Regions from separate parts of the Microbacterium sp. J1-1 genome, predicted to be linked through region 2. Evidence: predicted binding sites of a transcription regulator. Region 2 holds the regulator's gene; the other holds the start of a gene.
The links. The regulator LexA, encoded in region 2, represses DNA repair genes until DNA is damaged. The targets are predictions, from matches to a motif close to TCGAACANNTGTTCGA.
Positions count from the first base shown of each region.

Region 1 (8,507 bases), 110 kb from region 2:
CCTGAGCCTGTGAGGAGTCGCCGTCACGGAACGAGAACGTGACCAGGCGCCCCTGATGCCGCTCGCGCAGAACGGCGCGCTCGGACGGCGAGGGCACGCCCTTCACCACCGTCCCGACGAACCGTTGCGACGCCGGGTTCTGCGGCGAGGAGAAGACGTCGAACACGTCGCCCTGTTCGATCACGCGGCCGTTCTCCATCACGGCCACCTTCGTCGCGATCGTCTGGATCACATCCATCTCGTGCGTGATCACGACGATCGTGACGCCCTGCTCCCTGTTGACCCGTTGGAGCAGGTCGAGCACCTCGTGAGTGGTCTGGGGGTCGAGAGCGCTGGTGGCCTCGTCGGCGAGCAGGATCGCGGGGCCCGTGGCGAGAGCGCGGGCGATGCCGACGCGCTGCTTCTGCCCGCCGGAGAGCTGCTCGGGGTAGGCCTTGGCCTTGTCGGCGAGGCCCACGAAGCGGAGCAGTTCGGCGACGCGCTTCTCGATGTCGGGCTTCGACCACCCGGCGAGCGTGAGCGGGTAGGCGATGTTGGCCTTGACCGTTCGCGAGGAGAACAGGTTGAACTGCTGGAAGATCATGCCGATCCCGCCGCGGACCGTGCGCAGCTGGCGCTCGGTGAGCGCGGTGATGTCGACGCCGTCCACCGTGATGGTGCCACTCGTGGCCGGTTCGAGCGCGTTGATCAGACGCACGAGCGTGGACTTGCCCGCCCCGGAATAGCCGATGATGCCGAAGACGTCGCCCTTCTCGATGGAGAGGGAGACGTCGTCCACGGCGACGACTTCGGCGCCCTCACGGGTGCGCGGCGGATAGGTCTTGGAGACGTTCGTCAGAGTGACGATCGACATGTGCTGCTCCGGTCCCGGTCCTACTTCTTGTCCGCGGCGTCTTGCTGAACCTTCTTCAGTGAGGCGACCAGATCCTCCACCGGCGTCTGCAGCGCCACCGCGGTGCCACCGGAGGAGTCGAGCAGACCCTTCTGCACGGCCTCGTTCGTCTGGAAGATCTCGACCAGCGTGCGGTACGTCTCGTTGTCGGCGTCTTCGGCGCGGGCCGCGAACACGTTCACGTAAGGAAGGGCACTGGCGTCTTCGGGGTCATCCTGCGCGATCGCGTCATCGAACGTGAGACCCGCGTCCTGCACGAAGTCGTTGTTGATGATCGCGGCGGCCACGTCCGGGAGCGAGGTCGGGATGAGCGCGGCCTCGAGCGCCGTGACCTCGACCTTGGACTTGCCGGTGTCGACGTCGGCGAGGTCCGAGTACGGTGTTCCACCGCTCTTGAGCTCGACGAGGCCGGCCTGCTGCAGCACGTTCAGCGCACGGGCCTGGTTGGAGGCGTCATTCGGAACCGCGACCGTCTCCCCCTCGGGGATGCTGTCGACGTCGTCGTACTTCGTCGAGTACAGGCCGAGCGGGTAGATCGCGGTCGAGCCGATCGGGGTGAGGTCGGAGCCCGAGGCGTTGTTGTACTCGGCGAGGTAGACGATGTGCTGGAACTGGTTGAGGTCGATCTCCCCCTCGGTCAGCGCGGGGTTCGGCTGCTCGTACGATCCGAAGTCGACCAACTCGACCGTGATGCCCTCTTCGGCCGCGGCGTCGACGAACGCCGGCCACTGCTCGTCGCTCTTGCCGACGACACCGATCTTGACGACCTCGTTCCCGGACGATCCCTCGCCTCCGGAACCGGCGTCGGAAGACGCCGTGGCGCAGCCGGAGAGCGCGACGAAGAGCGGAACGGCGGCGAGCGCGGCGAGGATGTTGGTGGTGCGGCGAGACATGCGAGAGGAGTTCCTTCCTGGTGGGACTCGCCTACGTTAGACAGGCCTCCCGCCGCACGCGGAATCGGTCTGTCACACGGCGTCACGAGCGGGTGCCGCCCGGCTCAGTCGAACTCCTCGATGCCCTGCAGCCGCACCTGCTCGAGGTCGAGGCGGGCGGAGATCCGGCGCACCACGACGTCATCGACGGTTCCGGCACCGCGGAGCCCCAACAACACCTCCCGCTTCCGGTCGAGGAGGGCGAGCTTGAGCCGCGTGTGCTCCTCGTGCCGGACCAGCGGCGAGCGCTGCGCGATGTCGACGTCGGTCGAGGTCGCGATCATCTGCAGGACCGTGCCGTCGGGCGGGTCGGCCTGATCCACCCCGGTATCGGCGACGCTCGGAGGTGCGGCGGTGCCGGCACCCAGCGGGTCCGGCTCCCCCAGCATCTCGTCGAGGGCGTCGGCTTCCGCATCCACCAGCGCCTGCTCCCGCGCCAGGGCGCGCGCATTCGCGAACTCGAGCATCTGATACCCCTCGGAGCGCACGCGGTCGCGCACCTCCTGCCCCACGCCGTGTTCGGCGGCGAGGTCGTCGAGAGCGGCCAGGGCGGCCCCGGAGATCGCGCGCTCGGCGAGCTCGTACTCCTCGTCCTCGACGTGGTCGGCTGGGAAGCGGGCCCAGCGCACGATCGCGGGCAGGAACGGGCCCTGGACGAGCAGGCTCAGCAGGATGACACCAGCGGTGACGAACACGATCTCATCGCGTCCGTTCAGAGCGCCGCCTTCGGTGATGCTCGCCGGCACGGACAAGGCGATGGCGAGAGACACCGCCCCGCGCATCCCCGCCAGAGTGGACACGACCCGCGCCCGAGATCGTGCGCCTCTCGCCGGTCGAGGATCGGTCCGCCGCTGGAACGGCACGTTCAGCAGCTGGAAGAGGTATCGCACGACCAGGAGCGTCGCCCAGACCGCGAGCGTGATGAGCACGAGGCGGCCGATCGCCGCGGCCGAGATCTCGTGCACGACGTATTGCACTTCGAGTCCGATCAGCACGAACAGCGCACCGTTGAGCAGGAAGACTCCGAACGGCCAGGCCGCATCAGCCTGGCGGCGGGAGGACGCGGTCGTGACCCGCGGCGACACGTAGGCGACGATGAGTCCGGCGACGACGACCGCGAGCACACCGGAGGCGTGCACCGTCTCGGCGAGGAGGAACGCCGTGAACGGGATCAGCAGCAGCGCGACGTTGATCACGATCGTCGAGGCCGTGCGGCGCAGCAGCAGGTAGCCGAGAGCGGCGACCACGGTACCGGCCGCGATCCCCCCGACATACGAGATCAGCAGATCGACGGTCACCGACAGCGGCGTGATCTGACCGCCGAGCGCGAGCGAGACCGCGATCGCGTAGAGCACCAGAGCCGTGCCGTCGTTGGTCAGGCTCTCCGCTTTGAGCTTCATGAACATGCGTCGCGGGAGGAGGCGCCCGAGGGCGGCGACGGCCGTGGCGTCGGGCGGAGCGACGGCGGCACCCAGGATGAGCGCGATCTCCCACGGCATCCCGAACAGCACACCGATGCCGGCCACGGCGAAGGCCGAGGCGACGACCAGCACGGTGCTCATCGGCAGGATGTAGCGGAAGTCGCGGCGGATCGACCGCAATGAGGTCGTCAGACTCTCCCAGAACAGCATCACCGGGAGGAACAGCAGGAGCACCGTCTCCGGCGGCAGCTGCACCTCGCGCAGCGGTGGCACGAAGCCGAGGAGCAGCCCGAAGATGACCAGGACGAGGGGCAGCGCGAGACGCACGCGCGGGGCGATCAGGGTTCCGACGAGAATCGTGAGTCCGAGCAGGACCGTTACTTCGAGGCCTTCCATCCCTACCTCCCAACAGCGGTGAGAGAAGGATATTCCTCCGTCAGCCGATCTCCTCGGTGAGTTCGAACCAGCGCAGCTCCAGCTCCTCGATCTCGGCCTGCTGCTCGCTGATCTTCTTCATCCGCTCGCCGAGGCCCTCATAGTCGGACTGGTCGTGGTCGGCCAGCGCGGTCTTGGCGGCGTTGACCTGCTGCGTGAGCTTCTGGATGCGCCGCTCGAGGGCCGACACCTCCTTCTGCGCCGTGCGCAGGGCCGCGCCGTCGAGACCTTTGGAGGTGGCGGCGGTCGTCGCGGTCGCTGCGGCCGTGGCAGTCTGCTTCGGTCCGGTCGAAGACTGGAGGTGGCGCAGCCGCAAGTACTCGTCGACCCCGCCGGGCAGGTGCCGCAGATGCCCGTCCAGGATCGCGTACTGCTGGTCGGTGACGCGTTCCAGGAAGTAGCGGTCGTGGCTGACGACCAGGAGCGTACCCGACCAGGAGTCGAGAAGGTCCTCGATCGCGGCGAGCATGTCGGTGTCGAGGTCGTTGGTCGGCTCGTCGAGGATCAGCACGTTCGGCTGGTCGAGCAGCACGAGCAGGAGCTGCAGGCGACGCTGCTGCCCACCCGAGAGGTCTTTGACCGGAGTGGAGAGCTGGGCCGAATCGAAGCCGAGCCGTTCGAGCAGCTGACCGGGAGTGAGGTCCTGCGCCTTGGAGCCCGTTCCCATCGTGTAGGAGGTGCGCAGTCCGGAGATGATCACCCGCACCGGGTCGTTCCAGTGCTGGGTGAGCTCGTCGAGGCGCTGGGTGAGAGTCTGCACCTTCACGGTCTTGCCGCGCTTGACCCGACCCGTGGTCGGTTCGACCGTGCCGGAGATGAGCCCGAGGAGCGTCGACTTGCCGGCGCCGTTGACGCCGAGGATGCCCGTGCGCTCCCCCGGTGCGATGCGCCACTCGACGTCGCGCAGCACGACCTTCTCGCCGCCGTCCGCCGTCGGGTAGGTCACCCCGACGTCGAGCAGATCGACCACGTCCTTTCCCAGCCGCGAGACCGCGAGGGACTGCAGCGACACCTTGTCGCGGATCTCCGGCACGTCGGCGATCAGCTCGTTGGCCGCGTCGATGCGGAACTTCGGCTTCGCCGTGCGGGCGGGAGCGCCGCGACGGAGCCACGCGAGCTCCTTCTTGGCGAGGTTCTGGCGCTTCGCCTCGGTCGCCGCCGCCATGCGGTCGCGTTCGACGCGCTGCAGGATGTACGCCGCGTAGCCGCCCTCGAAGGGCTCGACGATCCGGTCGTGCACTTCCCATGTCTCGGTACTGATCTCGTCGAGGAACCACCGGTCGTGGGTCACGACCATGAGGGCCCCGGCGTTCGGCGACCAGCGCTTCTTGAGATGCCCCGCGAGCCAGGTGATGGCCTCGACGTCGAGGTGGTTGGTCGGCTCATCCAGCGCGATGACGTCCCAGTCTCCGGTGAGGAGCTTGGCGAGCGACACCCGGCGCCGCTGACCACCGCTGAGGGAGCCGATCTCCGCATCCCAGGGCAGGTCGGTGAGCAGTCCTTCGATGACGTCGCGGATCCGCGCGTCGCCGGCCCACTCGTACTCCGGGGTGTCCCCGACCACAGCGGCGCTGATGGTCAGGTCGTCCGGGAGGGTGTCCGCCTGATCGAGCACACCGATTCGCGTGCCGCCGCGCACCGTGACGCGGCCCGAGTTCGGTTCCTTGATCCCCGCGAGCATGCCGAGAAGACTCGACTTGCCGTCGCCGTTGCGGCCGACGATGCCGATGCGATCACCCTCTTCGATGCCGAGGGTCACGGAGTCGAAGACGACCCTGGTCGGGTATTCGAGATGCAGGGCTTCAGCCCCGAGAAGATGTGCCATGTTCCTTCCAGGGTAGTCGCGCGCGGTCGGCGTGTTCTCCGACCGGCTCCTCGCGCTCTAAGATCGACGGGTGCCGAAGAGTCGCCGGGTGTTCTCCCTTCTGCTCGAGGATCGCAAGGCGAAGCTGGTGCAGTCGAGAAGGCGGCCCGGTCGCTACGAACTCAGCGTCGACGGAATCCCGCAGTCCGTCGTCTCGATGACCGACCCCACCGATCTCGAATACGACTACACGCAGCACATCGCCAGAGTGATGGATGCTGCCGCTGAGCCCGGTGCGCCGCTGTTCACCGTGCACCTGGGAGCCGGTGCCCTCACGCTGGCACGCTACGTCGAGGCCACGCGCGCCGGATCGCCGCAGCTCGTGGTCGAGTTCGAGCCCACCCTCTACGAGGCGGTGATCGCCGCGCTGCCGCTGTCTCCGGGTACCGATCTGCGCGTCATCTTCGGTGATGCGCGCGCGGTCGCGGACGCGGAGCTCGCCGGCGAGTGGATGGGTGCGCGGTTCACGGTCGTCGATCTCTGGGATGCCGCCGTCATCCGGCATCGCGTGGCCAGCCAGGAGTTCTATCGCCGTGTCGCCGCGCGCTCCGCAGCGGAGGGGGTCGTGGCGGTCAACCTGCTCGACGGACACCCCTTCGAGTACTCACGGCGACAGGCAGCCACCCTGCGCACGGTGTTCGACCATGTCGCCGTCGTCCTCGACGCAGAACCGAACGATGACGAAGGGCCGCTCGGCAACGTCGTCGTCTTCGCGAGCGACGAGCTGCTCGCCGTCGCGACGAACCCCGACCTCCTCGGCGTGCCGCACCCTCATACGCTCCACGGCGACGCACTGACCTCGTGGATCGCCGGCGCGCGCATCATGACCGATGCGGACGGCACCGACTCCCCCGACCCCGACGATCCGATCTGGGACTAGCACCGCCCGTTGATCGCGTTCGTCACCGTTTCGTGACCCCGGAGACGTGAATCTCAATCGAATCCATCTTCGAATGTCGGTGGTCGGTGATGGACTGAAGTCATGACCGCACTGCTCGACGCGACCGATTCCCAGATGGCGATGCTCGCCGATCTGGTGGCCTCGTTGGAAGCGGCCGAGTCGACCCTGAGCAGTATGCAGGCGGCTCGCGACGGCATGCTCGCGCTGGCCGGACGCCTGGCCGTCGACATCGCCCGGACAGCTTCGCATCCCGACCACGGTGACATGGCGATCCGCACGGTCGCTGCCGAGATCGGCGCTGCGCAGCACCTGAGCGACCGCACGATCGAGCGCAAGATGGCCAAGGCCACGTGGCTCGTCGAGCGATTCCCGGCGGTATGGAAGGCACAGGGCGAAGGGCGCATCAGTGCCGCGCACTCCCGGGTCATCGTCGAGGCGGGCGCGCATCTCGACGAGGCTGCGGATCGCGCCGCCTACGCCGCGGAGGCCGTGGAGGTCGCCGTGACGGAATCCCCGAATCGGCTTCGGCGGATCGTGCGGCGTCTTGCCGAGCGGTTCCAGGAGCGCAGTCTCACCGAGCGGCATCGCGATGCCCGCGAGCTGCGCCGCGTGTGGGTGAAGGACCTCGACGACGGGATGGCCGAGCTGGGGGCGCGCGGACCCGCGGTCCTCCTGCACGGCATGCTCGACCGGCTGTCGCAGATGGCGCATGCGGTGAAAGAGGAGAATGCACGAGCGGCACAGGATGCTTCAGCCGCCGGACTCCCCGCCGACGACCGCACGGTCGATCAGTTGCGCGCCGATCTGCTCGCCGACCTCGTTCTCACAGGATCCCCCGCGGGCCATGACACGGCGGACAGCCTGCTGGGCGAGGTCCGCGCCCGCGTCGAGGTCACGGTGCCGGTGCTCACTCTGATGGACGATGACGCTCCGACGACCTCATCACCGGCCGAGCTCGACGGAACGATCCCCATCGACGTCACGACCGCTCGCACGCTGGCAGGTTCCGCGACCGGCTGGGACCGCGTGCTGACGCATCCGATCTCCGGCGAACTGCTCGCTGTCGACCGCTACCGCCCGAGTGAACATCTCCGGCGGCATCTCCGCGCGCGGGACCAGCGGTGCCGGTTTCCCGGATGCGGGATCACGGCGCGCAAGTGCGACCTCGACCACAATCATGCGGCCTCGACCGGAGGGGCGACCGCCCACGGAAACCTTGCCGCCGTCTGCCGACGACATCACATGCTCAAACACCACTCCCCCTGGCACGTCGACCAGACCTCGGGCGGCGTGCTGGAGTGGACGAGCCCGACCGGTCGCACGTACATCGACCGGCCGCCTCCGCAGAACACTGTGACCTTCACGAGTGCCGATCCGGTGACCGCACCGTTCTGAGCGCGTCCCGGGCATGTGCACCGGTTGAACGACGAACCGCCCGGACCCGAGGGCCCGGACGGTTCGCGTATCCGTGAGGATGTGTGCGGTGCGAGTTACTGGTACGACTTCACGATCTCGAGGAGGCTCGGGACGTTGGCGTATGCCTCTGCCGCGTTCTCCTTGGTCACGATGATCGGGTCGAGCAGGTAAGCCGGAACGACCTTCACGCCGTTGTCGTACTGCTCGGTGTCGTTGACGTCGACCTCTTCACCCTTCTGGAGCTGGCCGACCATCTTGATCGACTGCTCGACGAGGAGCGTGGTGTCCTTGTTGATCGTGGAGTACTGGATGCCCTCCATGATCGACTTCACCGACTCGACCTCGGAGTCCTGACCCGTGACCACCGGGACCGGCTTTCCGGCCTGCTGCACCGAGGTGATGATGGCGCGAGCGAGCGTGTCGTTCGGCGAGAGGACGCCGTCGAGCGTCTCGGAGCTGTACGTCGAGGTGAGGATCGAGTCCATGCGACGCTGGGCGTTCTCGGCCTTCCAGCCCTCGGTCGCCGTCTGGGCGATCTCGGTCTGGCCGGAGACGACGTTGAGCGTGCCGTCGTCGATCTTCGGCTGGAGCACGTCCATCGCGCCGTTGAAGAACACAGCGGAGTTCGCGTCGTCCGGCGAGCCCG
Region 1 covers NZ_CP089590.1:2,536,387-2,544,893, forward strand. The annotation lists gene LRQ07_RS12195 (methionine ABC transporter ATP-binding protein) at 1-853, opposite strand, end outside; gene LRQ07_RS12200 (MetQ/NlpA family ABC transporter substrate-binding protein) at 874-1,785, opposite strand; gene LRQ07_RS12205 (Na+/H+ antiporter) at 1,890-3,641, opposite strand; gene LRQ07_RS12210 (ABC-F family ATP-binding cassette domain-containing protein) at 3,682-5,505, opposite strand; gene LRQ07_RS12215 (spermidine synthase) at 5,576-6,424, shown strand; gene LRQ07_RS12220 (HNH endonuclease signature motif containing protein) at 6,527-7,840, shown strand; gene LRQ07_RS12225 (sugar-binding protein) at 7,936-8,507, opposite strand, start outside.
Region 1: the regulator LexA is predicted to act here: its motif matches at 6,482-6,497, upstream of LRQ07_RS12220 (HNH endonuclease signature motif containing protein).

Region 2 (8,507 bases):
AAGTCGTTCATGGATTCCTTGGTTCGGGAAGCTCTGCGGCCCGGAGCGGGCACGAGAACCGAGGGTAGTCCGCCCGAGGGCGGGTGACAAAACGGATGACGTCCACGGGAGGAGTCAGAGGCTGCCGATCCAATTGCGCAGCAGTTGGATGCCCGCTTCGCCCGACTTCTCCGGGTGGAACTGCGTGGCCGAGAGTGGGCCGTTCTCGACGGCGGCGAGGAACGGATCGCCGTACGTCGTCCAGGTGAGGACCGGCTGCGGGAAGGGCGGGATCACATCGAGCTCCCACGACTGTGCGGCGTAGGAATGCACGAAGTAGAACCGCTCCTTCTCGAGTCCGCGGAACAGGACGCTGTCCGCGCCGGGCTCGACCGTGTTCCACCCCATGTGCGGGAGCACGGGAGCGTTCAGTTCGGTGACTGCCCCCGGCCATTCGCCGAGCCCCGCGGTGTCGTGTCCGCGCTCGACACCGTGCTCGAACAGCACCTGCATGCCGACACAGATCCCCAGCACCGGTCGCCCACCGGCCAACCGCCGGTCGATGATCTCGTCGCCGCCGTGGGTACGCAGTGCCTCACGGACGGCCTGGAACGCACCGACGCCGGGGACGAGCAGTCCGTCGGCCTCGAGAGCCGTCTGACGGTCTCGGGTCAGCACCGCATCCGCGCCGGCCTCGGCCAGTGCCTTCACCGCGGAGTGGACGTTGCCGGAGTCGTAATCGAAGACGGCGACGCGGGGCGCGCTGCTCACAGCGCACCCTTGGTCGACGGGATGCCGTCGACCAGCGGGTCCAGAGCCTTGGCCTGGCGGAAGGCGCGTGCGAAGGCCTTGTACTCGGCCTCGGCGATGTGGTGCGGGTCGCGCCCGCCGAGGACGCGCACGTGCACCGTGAGTGCGGCGTTGAAGGTGATGGCCTCGAACGAGTGGCGCACGAGAGACCCGGTGAAGTGTCCACCGATCAGGTGGTGCTCGAACCCGGCCGGCTCGCCGGTGTGCACGAGGTACGGACGCCCGGAGATGTCGACGACCGCCTGCGCGAGGGCTTCATCGAGGGGCACGAGCGCATCGCCGTACCTCGAGATGCCCGACTTGTCGCCGAGCGCTTCGAGGATGGCTTGTCCGAGCACGATCGACACGTCTTCGACGGTGTGGTGCGCGTCGATGTCCGTGTCGCCCGAGGCCCGTACCGTCAGGTCGGTGAGCGAGTGCTTCGCGAAGGCGGTGAGCATGTGGTCGAAGAACGGCACCGAAGTGTCGATACGGCTCGCACCGGTCCCGTCGAGGTTCAGTTCGAGCTCGACGGTGGACTCCGACGTGCTGCGCACACGGCTGGCGGTGCGCGGGGTCAGTGCGGGGCTGCTCATGATGCCGATCCTATCGAGGCCAAGGCGTCGAGGAATGCGGTGGTCTCGGACTCGGTTCCTGCGCTCACCCGGAGGTGCCCGGGGATGCCGACGTCACGCACCAGCACACCACGGTCGTACAGCTGCTGCCAGGTCGCGCGCGGGTCGGCGACTCCTCCGAACAGGACGAAGTTCGACCACGTCTCGTGCGGCGTGTAGCCGAGGGCCTCCAGGGTCGCAGTGATCCTGTCGCGCTGCTCGACGATCTCCTCGACCATGCCGAGCATCACGTCGGCGTTGCGCAGCGCAGCAACGGCGGCGGCCTGTGTGAGCGCGCTGAGGTGATACGGCAGTCGGACCAGGCGGAGGGCGTCGATGAAAGCAGGATCGGCCGCGAGATAGCCCACCCGCGCGCCCGCGAACGCGAATGCCTTGCTCATGGTGCGGGAGATCGCGAGCCGAGGCCGCCCTTCGAGGAGCGTGAGCGCGGAGAGCGCGTCGTGCGGAGCGAACTCCTGGTACGCCTCGTCGACGATGACGACGCCGCGCGCAGCGTCGTAGACGGCTTCGACGACATCGAGACCGAGAGGCGTCCCGGTCGGATTGTTCGGCGAGCAGAGGATGACCACATCGGGATCAGCGGCGCGTACCTGCGCGGCCGCATCCTCGGGCGTGATCGAGTAGTCGGGCTCCCGGGTGCCGGCAATCCACCGTGCCCCCGTTCCCTGCGCGATGAGCGGATACATCGAGTACGTGGGCGCGAACCCGAAGGCGGTGCGCCCGGGTCCTCCGAACGCCTGCAGGATGTGCTGCAGCACCTCGTTGGATCCGTTGCCCGCCCAGATCTGGTCGGCGGTGAGCCCATGACCGAGGTAATCCGCGAACGCCTCGCGAAGCGTCGTGAACTCCCGGTCCGGATACCGGTTCACATCGCGGATCGCCACCGCGATGTCGTCGAGGATGTCACTCGCGACCGCCTCCGGGATCGGATGAGTGTTCTCGTTGACATTGAGAGCGACCGGGAGAGGGGCCTGCGGGGCACCGTACGGCTTCAGCCCGCGAAGGTCGTCACGGAGCGGCAGATCGTGGAGGGAGAGCGTCACCCTTCCCATGCTAGGCCGCCGGTCGGGCGGATGACGCACATCCCGGTGAGGGCTCAGTCCACGTACTGCGCCGGGATCGCGAGCTCCTGACCGATCTGGAGCTCGCCACCACGGAGCACGTTCATCCGGCTGATCTCTCCGATGACGACACGCGGGTCGGCGTTCGGCGCGACCGAGGTGGCGATCGACCACAGGGTGTCCCCGGGCAGGACCGTCAGCGTCTCGACACTCGCGGCGGGAGCATCGACACCGGAGGCGATGGCGCTGCCACCGCTGAGTGCCGCGAAAGCGATTCCGATCGCCAGCGGCACCGAGGCGAGAGCCAGCAGCACACCGCGACCCCGTGCCGTCAGCCGCAGTCGCGTGTGGGGGCGTGCGGGTGCCGGGAGGATCGTTGCGGTGCTGACGCTGATGCTGCTCATGTCGTGCTCCTTAGCCTGTCTCGGGGCGATGGGCCCGGAGGAAGTTGGCGTAGCGTTCGCATTCCCGTCTCGGCCGGGAGCCGTGAATGCGAAGCTACGTTCCGAAGATATCTTCGAGTTCGAACATCTGTCAAGTGTTCTTCGAAACCGGAAACGCGATTCGCCCGACACGCTCGAACAGATCTTCCAGATCGGACTGTTTCTCGGATACGGTTTCGATGAGAACACCACACCACGGGCCTCCGACATTCGAAGAGCGACGTCGGAACACGCACTTAAGGAGCACCATGAGCGAGTACTCAGCCCCCGAGTCGGAGGCACCGCGGACCCGCCGTCGCAAGAGCCTGAGCCCGAAGCAGATGGCGATCCTCGAGGTCATCCAGAATTCGATCGCCCACCACGGGTACCCGCCGAGCATGCGGGAGATCGGTGATGCCGTCGGCCTCAAGTCACTCTCGAGCGTGACGCACCAGCTCGGACAGCTCGAGCTCAGCGGCTACCTGCGCCGCGACCCCGGGAAGACGCGCGCGATGGAGGTCCTGATCGATCTGCCCGGTGCGAGCGGCGAGAACCCTGCCGATGTCGCGACCCCCGTGGGCGATGCCGCGCTCGTACCCCTGGTCGGGCGCATCGCCGCGGGTGTGCCGATCACGGCGGACCAGCAGGTGGAGGAGATCTTCCCCCTGCCACGCCAGCTGGTCGGCAAGGGCGACCTGTTCATGCTCAAGGTCTCCGGCGAGTCGATGATCGACGCCGCGATCTGCGATGGCGACTGGGTGGTCGTCCGCTCCCAGAACAATGCGGAGAACGGGGAGATCGTGGCCGCGATGCTCGACGGGGAGGCCACCGTCAAGGTCCTGCGCCGTCGCGACGGGCACACCTGGCTCCTGCCCCGCAACTCGTCTTTCGAGCCGATCCTCGGTGATGAGGCCGTCGTGCTCGGCAAGGTCGTGGCCGTGCTCCGAGCGGTCTGACGTGCCCCTCTGACCGTCGAGGCCCCCGCTGACCGTCGAGGCCCCCTCCCAGATACGTTTCTGAGAGGGGGCCTCGACGCTGGGCGGGGGTGTCGACCCGCTGCGGGGGTGTCGACCCTGCGCGGGGGTGTCGACCCGGGGTGGGCTACACCCGGACGCTCACGTCCTCACGCACCCGGCGCGTCGCCTCGACGATGTTGCGCAGCGAGGCGGTCGTCTCGTCGTAGCCGCGGGTCTTCAGGCCGCAGTCCGGGTTCACCCAGAGCTGACGTGTCGGGATCTCCTCCACCGCGCGACGCAGCAGCGACTCGACCTCCTCGACCGTGGGCACGCGCGGCGAATGGATGTCGTAGACGCCCGGACCGATGCCGTGGTCGAACCCGACCTCGGCGATGTCGGCGACGACCTCCATGCGACTGCGCGCCGCCTCGATCGAGGTCACGTCGGCATCGAGCGCCCGGATCGCATCGATCACGACACCGAACTCGGAGTAACAGAGGTGCGTGTGCACCTGGGTACCCGCAGCGGCACCACCGGTCGCGAGTCGGAACGAGTCGACGGACCAGCGGAGGTACGCGGGCTGGTCCGCCTTCTTCAGCGGCAGGAGTTCACGCAGCGCGGGCTCGTCGACCTGGATGATCGCGATGCCGGCAGCCTCCAGGTCCGCGATCTCATCGCGCAGCGCCAGCGCGACCTGGTTCGCGGTCTCACCGAGCGGCTGGTCGTCGCGTACGAACGACCAGGCGAGGATCGTCACGGGACCCGTGAGCATGCCCTTCAGGTGCTTGCTCGTCAACGACTGCGCGTAGGCGGACCATCCCACGGTGATCGGAGCCGGTCGCGAGACGTCGCCCCAGAGGATCGACGGACGTGTGGCCCGGGATCCGTACGACTGGACCCAGCCGTGCTCGGTCACGGCGAAGCCATCGAGGTTCTCGGCGAAGTACTGCACCATGTCGTTGCGCTCGGGCTCACCGTGGACCAGCACATCGAGCCCGAGGTCCTCCTGCAGAGAGACGACGCTGGCCACTTCGCGACGCAGGAAGTCGTCGTAGTCCTCGGCGGGGATCTCGCCACGCGTGAACCGGGCGCGCGCACGCCGGATGTCGCCGGTCTGCGGGAAGGAGCCGATCGTCGTCAACGGCAGCACGGGCAGGCCGAGCGCCTCCTGCGCGGTCTCACGCTCCTCGTACCCGACGCGGGAGAAGTCGGCCGTGCTGAGCGCGCGATCGCGGACGGCACCGTCACGAACGCCCGGTGCGGCGAGACGATCAGCCAGGGCCGCGGACGACGCGTCGAGCTCGGCGGCGATCGACGCGCGGCCGACGCTGAGTCCCCGTGCGAGCACACCGACCTGCTCGACCTTCTGGTCGGCGAACGCCAACCACGAGACCAGACGCTCGTCGAGCCGGGACTCGTCGGTCACATCGTGGGGCACATGCAGCAGCGACGTCGACGTCGACGCGGACACGGCCGCGCCGAGCGCACGGAGAGCCTCGAGCCGGTCGAACGCGTGCGCGAGGTCGCCGCGCCAGATGTTGTGCCCGTCGACCACCCCGCCGACGAGGGTCTTGCCCTCGAGCCCTGCAGCCGGGGCGGGCACGCCGCCGCGCACGAGGTCCACAGCGATCGCCTCGATCGGCGCGGCCGCGAGCACCGGGAAGACCTCACCGAGGTCGGCGTACGGGGCGGCGACGAGGATCGCGGGGCGTTGCGTTGCACGTCCGAGCACGTCCAGCGCTCGGGCGGCAGCATCCGCCAGCTGCGCAACGGATGCAGGGAGCGACTCGCTCACGAGCGCTGGCTCGTCGAGCTGCACCCACTCGGCTCCCTCGGCGCGAAGTCGCGCGAGCAACTCCACGTAGACCGGGAGGAGGTCATCGAGGCACGACAGCGGGTCGAAGCCCTGCGGGGCGTCATCCGAGGCCTTCGCCAGCGCGAGGAGGGTGACGGGGCCCACGATGACCGGTCGCGTGACCAGTCCCGCCTCGGCAGCCTCGGAGACCTGCCGGACGAGGCGGTCGCTGGAGAGCGAGAACACCGTCTCCGGGCCGATCTCCGGCACCAGGTAGTGATAGTTGGAGTCGAACCACTTGGTCATCTCGAGCGGCGCACGATCGCCCTCCCCGCGGGCGATCGTGAAGTAGGCGGGGAGTCCCACCGTGCCGTCGGCACCGCGGAGGTCCTCGAAGCGGGTCGGGATGGCCCCGACGGTCACGGCGGCATCGAGCACCTGGTCGTAGTACGAGAAGGACTCGGGGATCGCGGAGTCCTTGCGTCCAAGCCCCAACTCGGCGAGGCGCTCACGCGTCGATGCGCGCAGCTCACGGGTGGTCCGCTCGAGCTCCTCCTCGTCGATGCGGCCCGCCCAGAACGCCTCGACGGCCTTCTTGAGCTCACGGCGACGGCCGATCCGGGGATAGCCGAGGATGGTGCCCTCGGGGAATGCGGTCATGATCTTTCCTTTCGGCGGGGTCTAGTGACGCAGGGCCGGGAGGATCCCGGCTTCTGCGAGGACGGTGAGGACGGTCTCGTGTTGGTTGAAGGCGTAGAGGTGCACGCCCGGCGCTCCCCCGGCGACGACCTCGCGAGCGAGGCGTGCGGCCCACTCGATGCCGATCTCTCGACGACCCTCCGCGGTCGGCTCGACGTCGAGCGCGATGGCGAGCTCGCTCGGCAGGTCCTCCCCCGTGAGCTCGAGCACGCGTGTGAGCCGCGCCGGTGAGGTGATCGGCATGATGCCCGGCAGGATCGGGATCGTGACCCCGGCGCTGCGAGCCCGTTCGACGAACGCCAGGTAGTCGTCAGGGTGGAAGAAGAGCTGCGTGATCGCGAAGGTCGCCCCGGCGGCCTGCTTGGCGAGCAGCGCCTCCACATCCTGCGTGCGGTGCGTGGCCCGCGGATGCCCTTTCGGGAATGCGGCGACCGCGATGTTCACCTTGCGGCGGGGATCGACCCTCGCGGCACCGGGGAGTCCAGGGACGGGTGCCTCCTCGTAGGGAGCCCGTTCGGCCTGCACGCGGTCGATCAGCTGCACGAGCTGGGCCGCACTCTCCAGATCGCCGAGGTCGCCCTCGGTCTGCCCGGTGGGCGGGTCTCCGCGCAGGGCGAGGAAGCTGAGGATGCCGGCATCGAGGAACTCGCGGATCAGCGTCGCGGCGCCCGCGTAGCTGTTGCCGACGCAGGTCAGGTGCGCGAGTGGCTCGACGTCGGTCTGCGTGCGGATGAACCGGAGCACGTCGAGGGAGCGGCCACCGGTCGATCCGCCCGCCCCGTAGGTGACCGAGAGGAAGTCGGGCCCCGCGGCGGCGAGGCGTCGGACGGTGTCGTGCAGCGCTTCCTCGCTCGACGCCGAACGCGGTGGGTAGAGCTCGAAGGAGAACGGCACGCGAGGAGTGCCTGAGGTCTCGGTCTCGGAAGACATCTTCTCTCCTGGGGACAAGTCGGGCCGGGGGCCGCGCACGACACAGAGGACGTCGTTCGCGGGCGGGTGCCGGGCTCGGCTGTCGCTCCACGCTCCGGGGCGAACCGGGGCGTTTCCAGAAACCTAGATCACCCTGTCGGGTCGCCGCACGTGTGTGACGCCGTGTGTCATCGGCCCATAGGCTCGAAGCATGTCGTCCCCTTACGGTTCCTGGCCCTCGCCCTTCTCCGCCGCATCCGTGGCGGTCTCGTCCCCGCGCATCGACGGCGCCCGCTTCGTCGGCTCCGAGATCTGGTGGGGGGAATCCGTCCCGTCCGAGAAGGGGCGCGTGACGGTGCGGAGTTCGTCCGGGGACGAGATCCTTCCCGCCCCCTGGAGCGCACGTTCGCGGGTGCACGAGTACGGGGGCGGCGCATGGACAGCCGATCGCCAGGGCACGCTCTACTTCGTCGATGCGGATGATCAGCGGGTGCGTCGACTCGTCCCTGGCACCGAGCCTGTCCCCCTCACCCCGCAGGGCGCGGCGCACGGAGGCCTGCGGGTGCAGGCCGGGCGTCTGCTGGCCGTGCGTGAAGACCTGTCGACGACCCCGCACACCCGATCGATCATCGAGATCCCGGTCGACGGTTCGGCGGCGGACGACGCGAGCGCGATCCGGGTGATCCGGGAGAGTGAGGGCTTCGTCGCCCATCCGGCGCTCTCCCCCGACGGCAAGCGGATCGCCTGGGTCGAGTGGGACACCGGCCGGATGCCGTGGGAAGAGGCACATGCTCGGATCGTCGCTCTCCCCGCAGGCGACGTGCACACCGTGCCCTCGCGAGCGGCTCTGCAACCGGAGTGGCTCGGCGACGCGGAACTGGTGTTCGCCGATGACTCCGCCGGCCGATGGGGGCTGCACCGCGTCGCTCTCGACGGCGACGTCCCGGGCGCCGAGCCGCAGCCGCTCGCACCGGCGGATGCCGACACGGGCTACGGGCTCTGGGTGCTCGGCAACCGCTGGTACCAGCCGCTGAACGACGGGCGGATCGTGGCCGTGCGGACGAACGGCCGTGACCTGGTGGTCGTGATCGATGCGGATGGCGCCGCACGTCCGATCGATGTCCCCGCGGACGGGCATGTCAGCGTGGACGACGCCGAGGGCACCCGGGTGCTGCTCTCCGGGAACGGCTCACACGTCACACCGGGCCTGTGGGTCGTCGACGTCGACTCCGGAGAGACCGTCACGGTGCGCGGCGGGGAGC
Region 2 covers NZ_CP089590.1:2,423,969-2,432,475, forward strand. The annotation lists gene priA (bifunctional 1-(5-phosphoribosyl)-5-((5-phosphoribosylamino)methylideneamino)imidazole-4-carboxamide isomerase/phosphoribosylanthranilate isomerase PriA) at 1-11, opposite strand, end outside; gene hisH (imidazole glycerol phosphate synthase subunit HisH) at 115-750, opposite strand; gene hisB (imidazoleglycerol-phosphate dehydratase HisB) at 747-1,364, opposite strand; gene LRQ07_RS11640 (histidinol-phosphate transaminase) at 1,361-2,455, opposite strand; gene LRQ07_RS11645 (LysM peptidoglycan-binding domain-containing protein) at 2,500-2,868, opposite strand; gene lexA (transcriptional repressor LexA) at 3,156-3,842, shown strand; gene metE (5-methyltetrahydropteroyltriglutamate--homocysteine S-methyltransferase) at 3,988-6,297, opposite strand; gene LRQ07_RS11660 (methylenetetrahydrofolate reductase) at 6,319-7,266, opposite strand; gene LRQ07_RS11665 (S9 family peptidase) at 7,457-8,507, shown strand, end outside.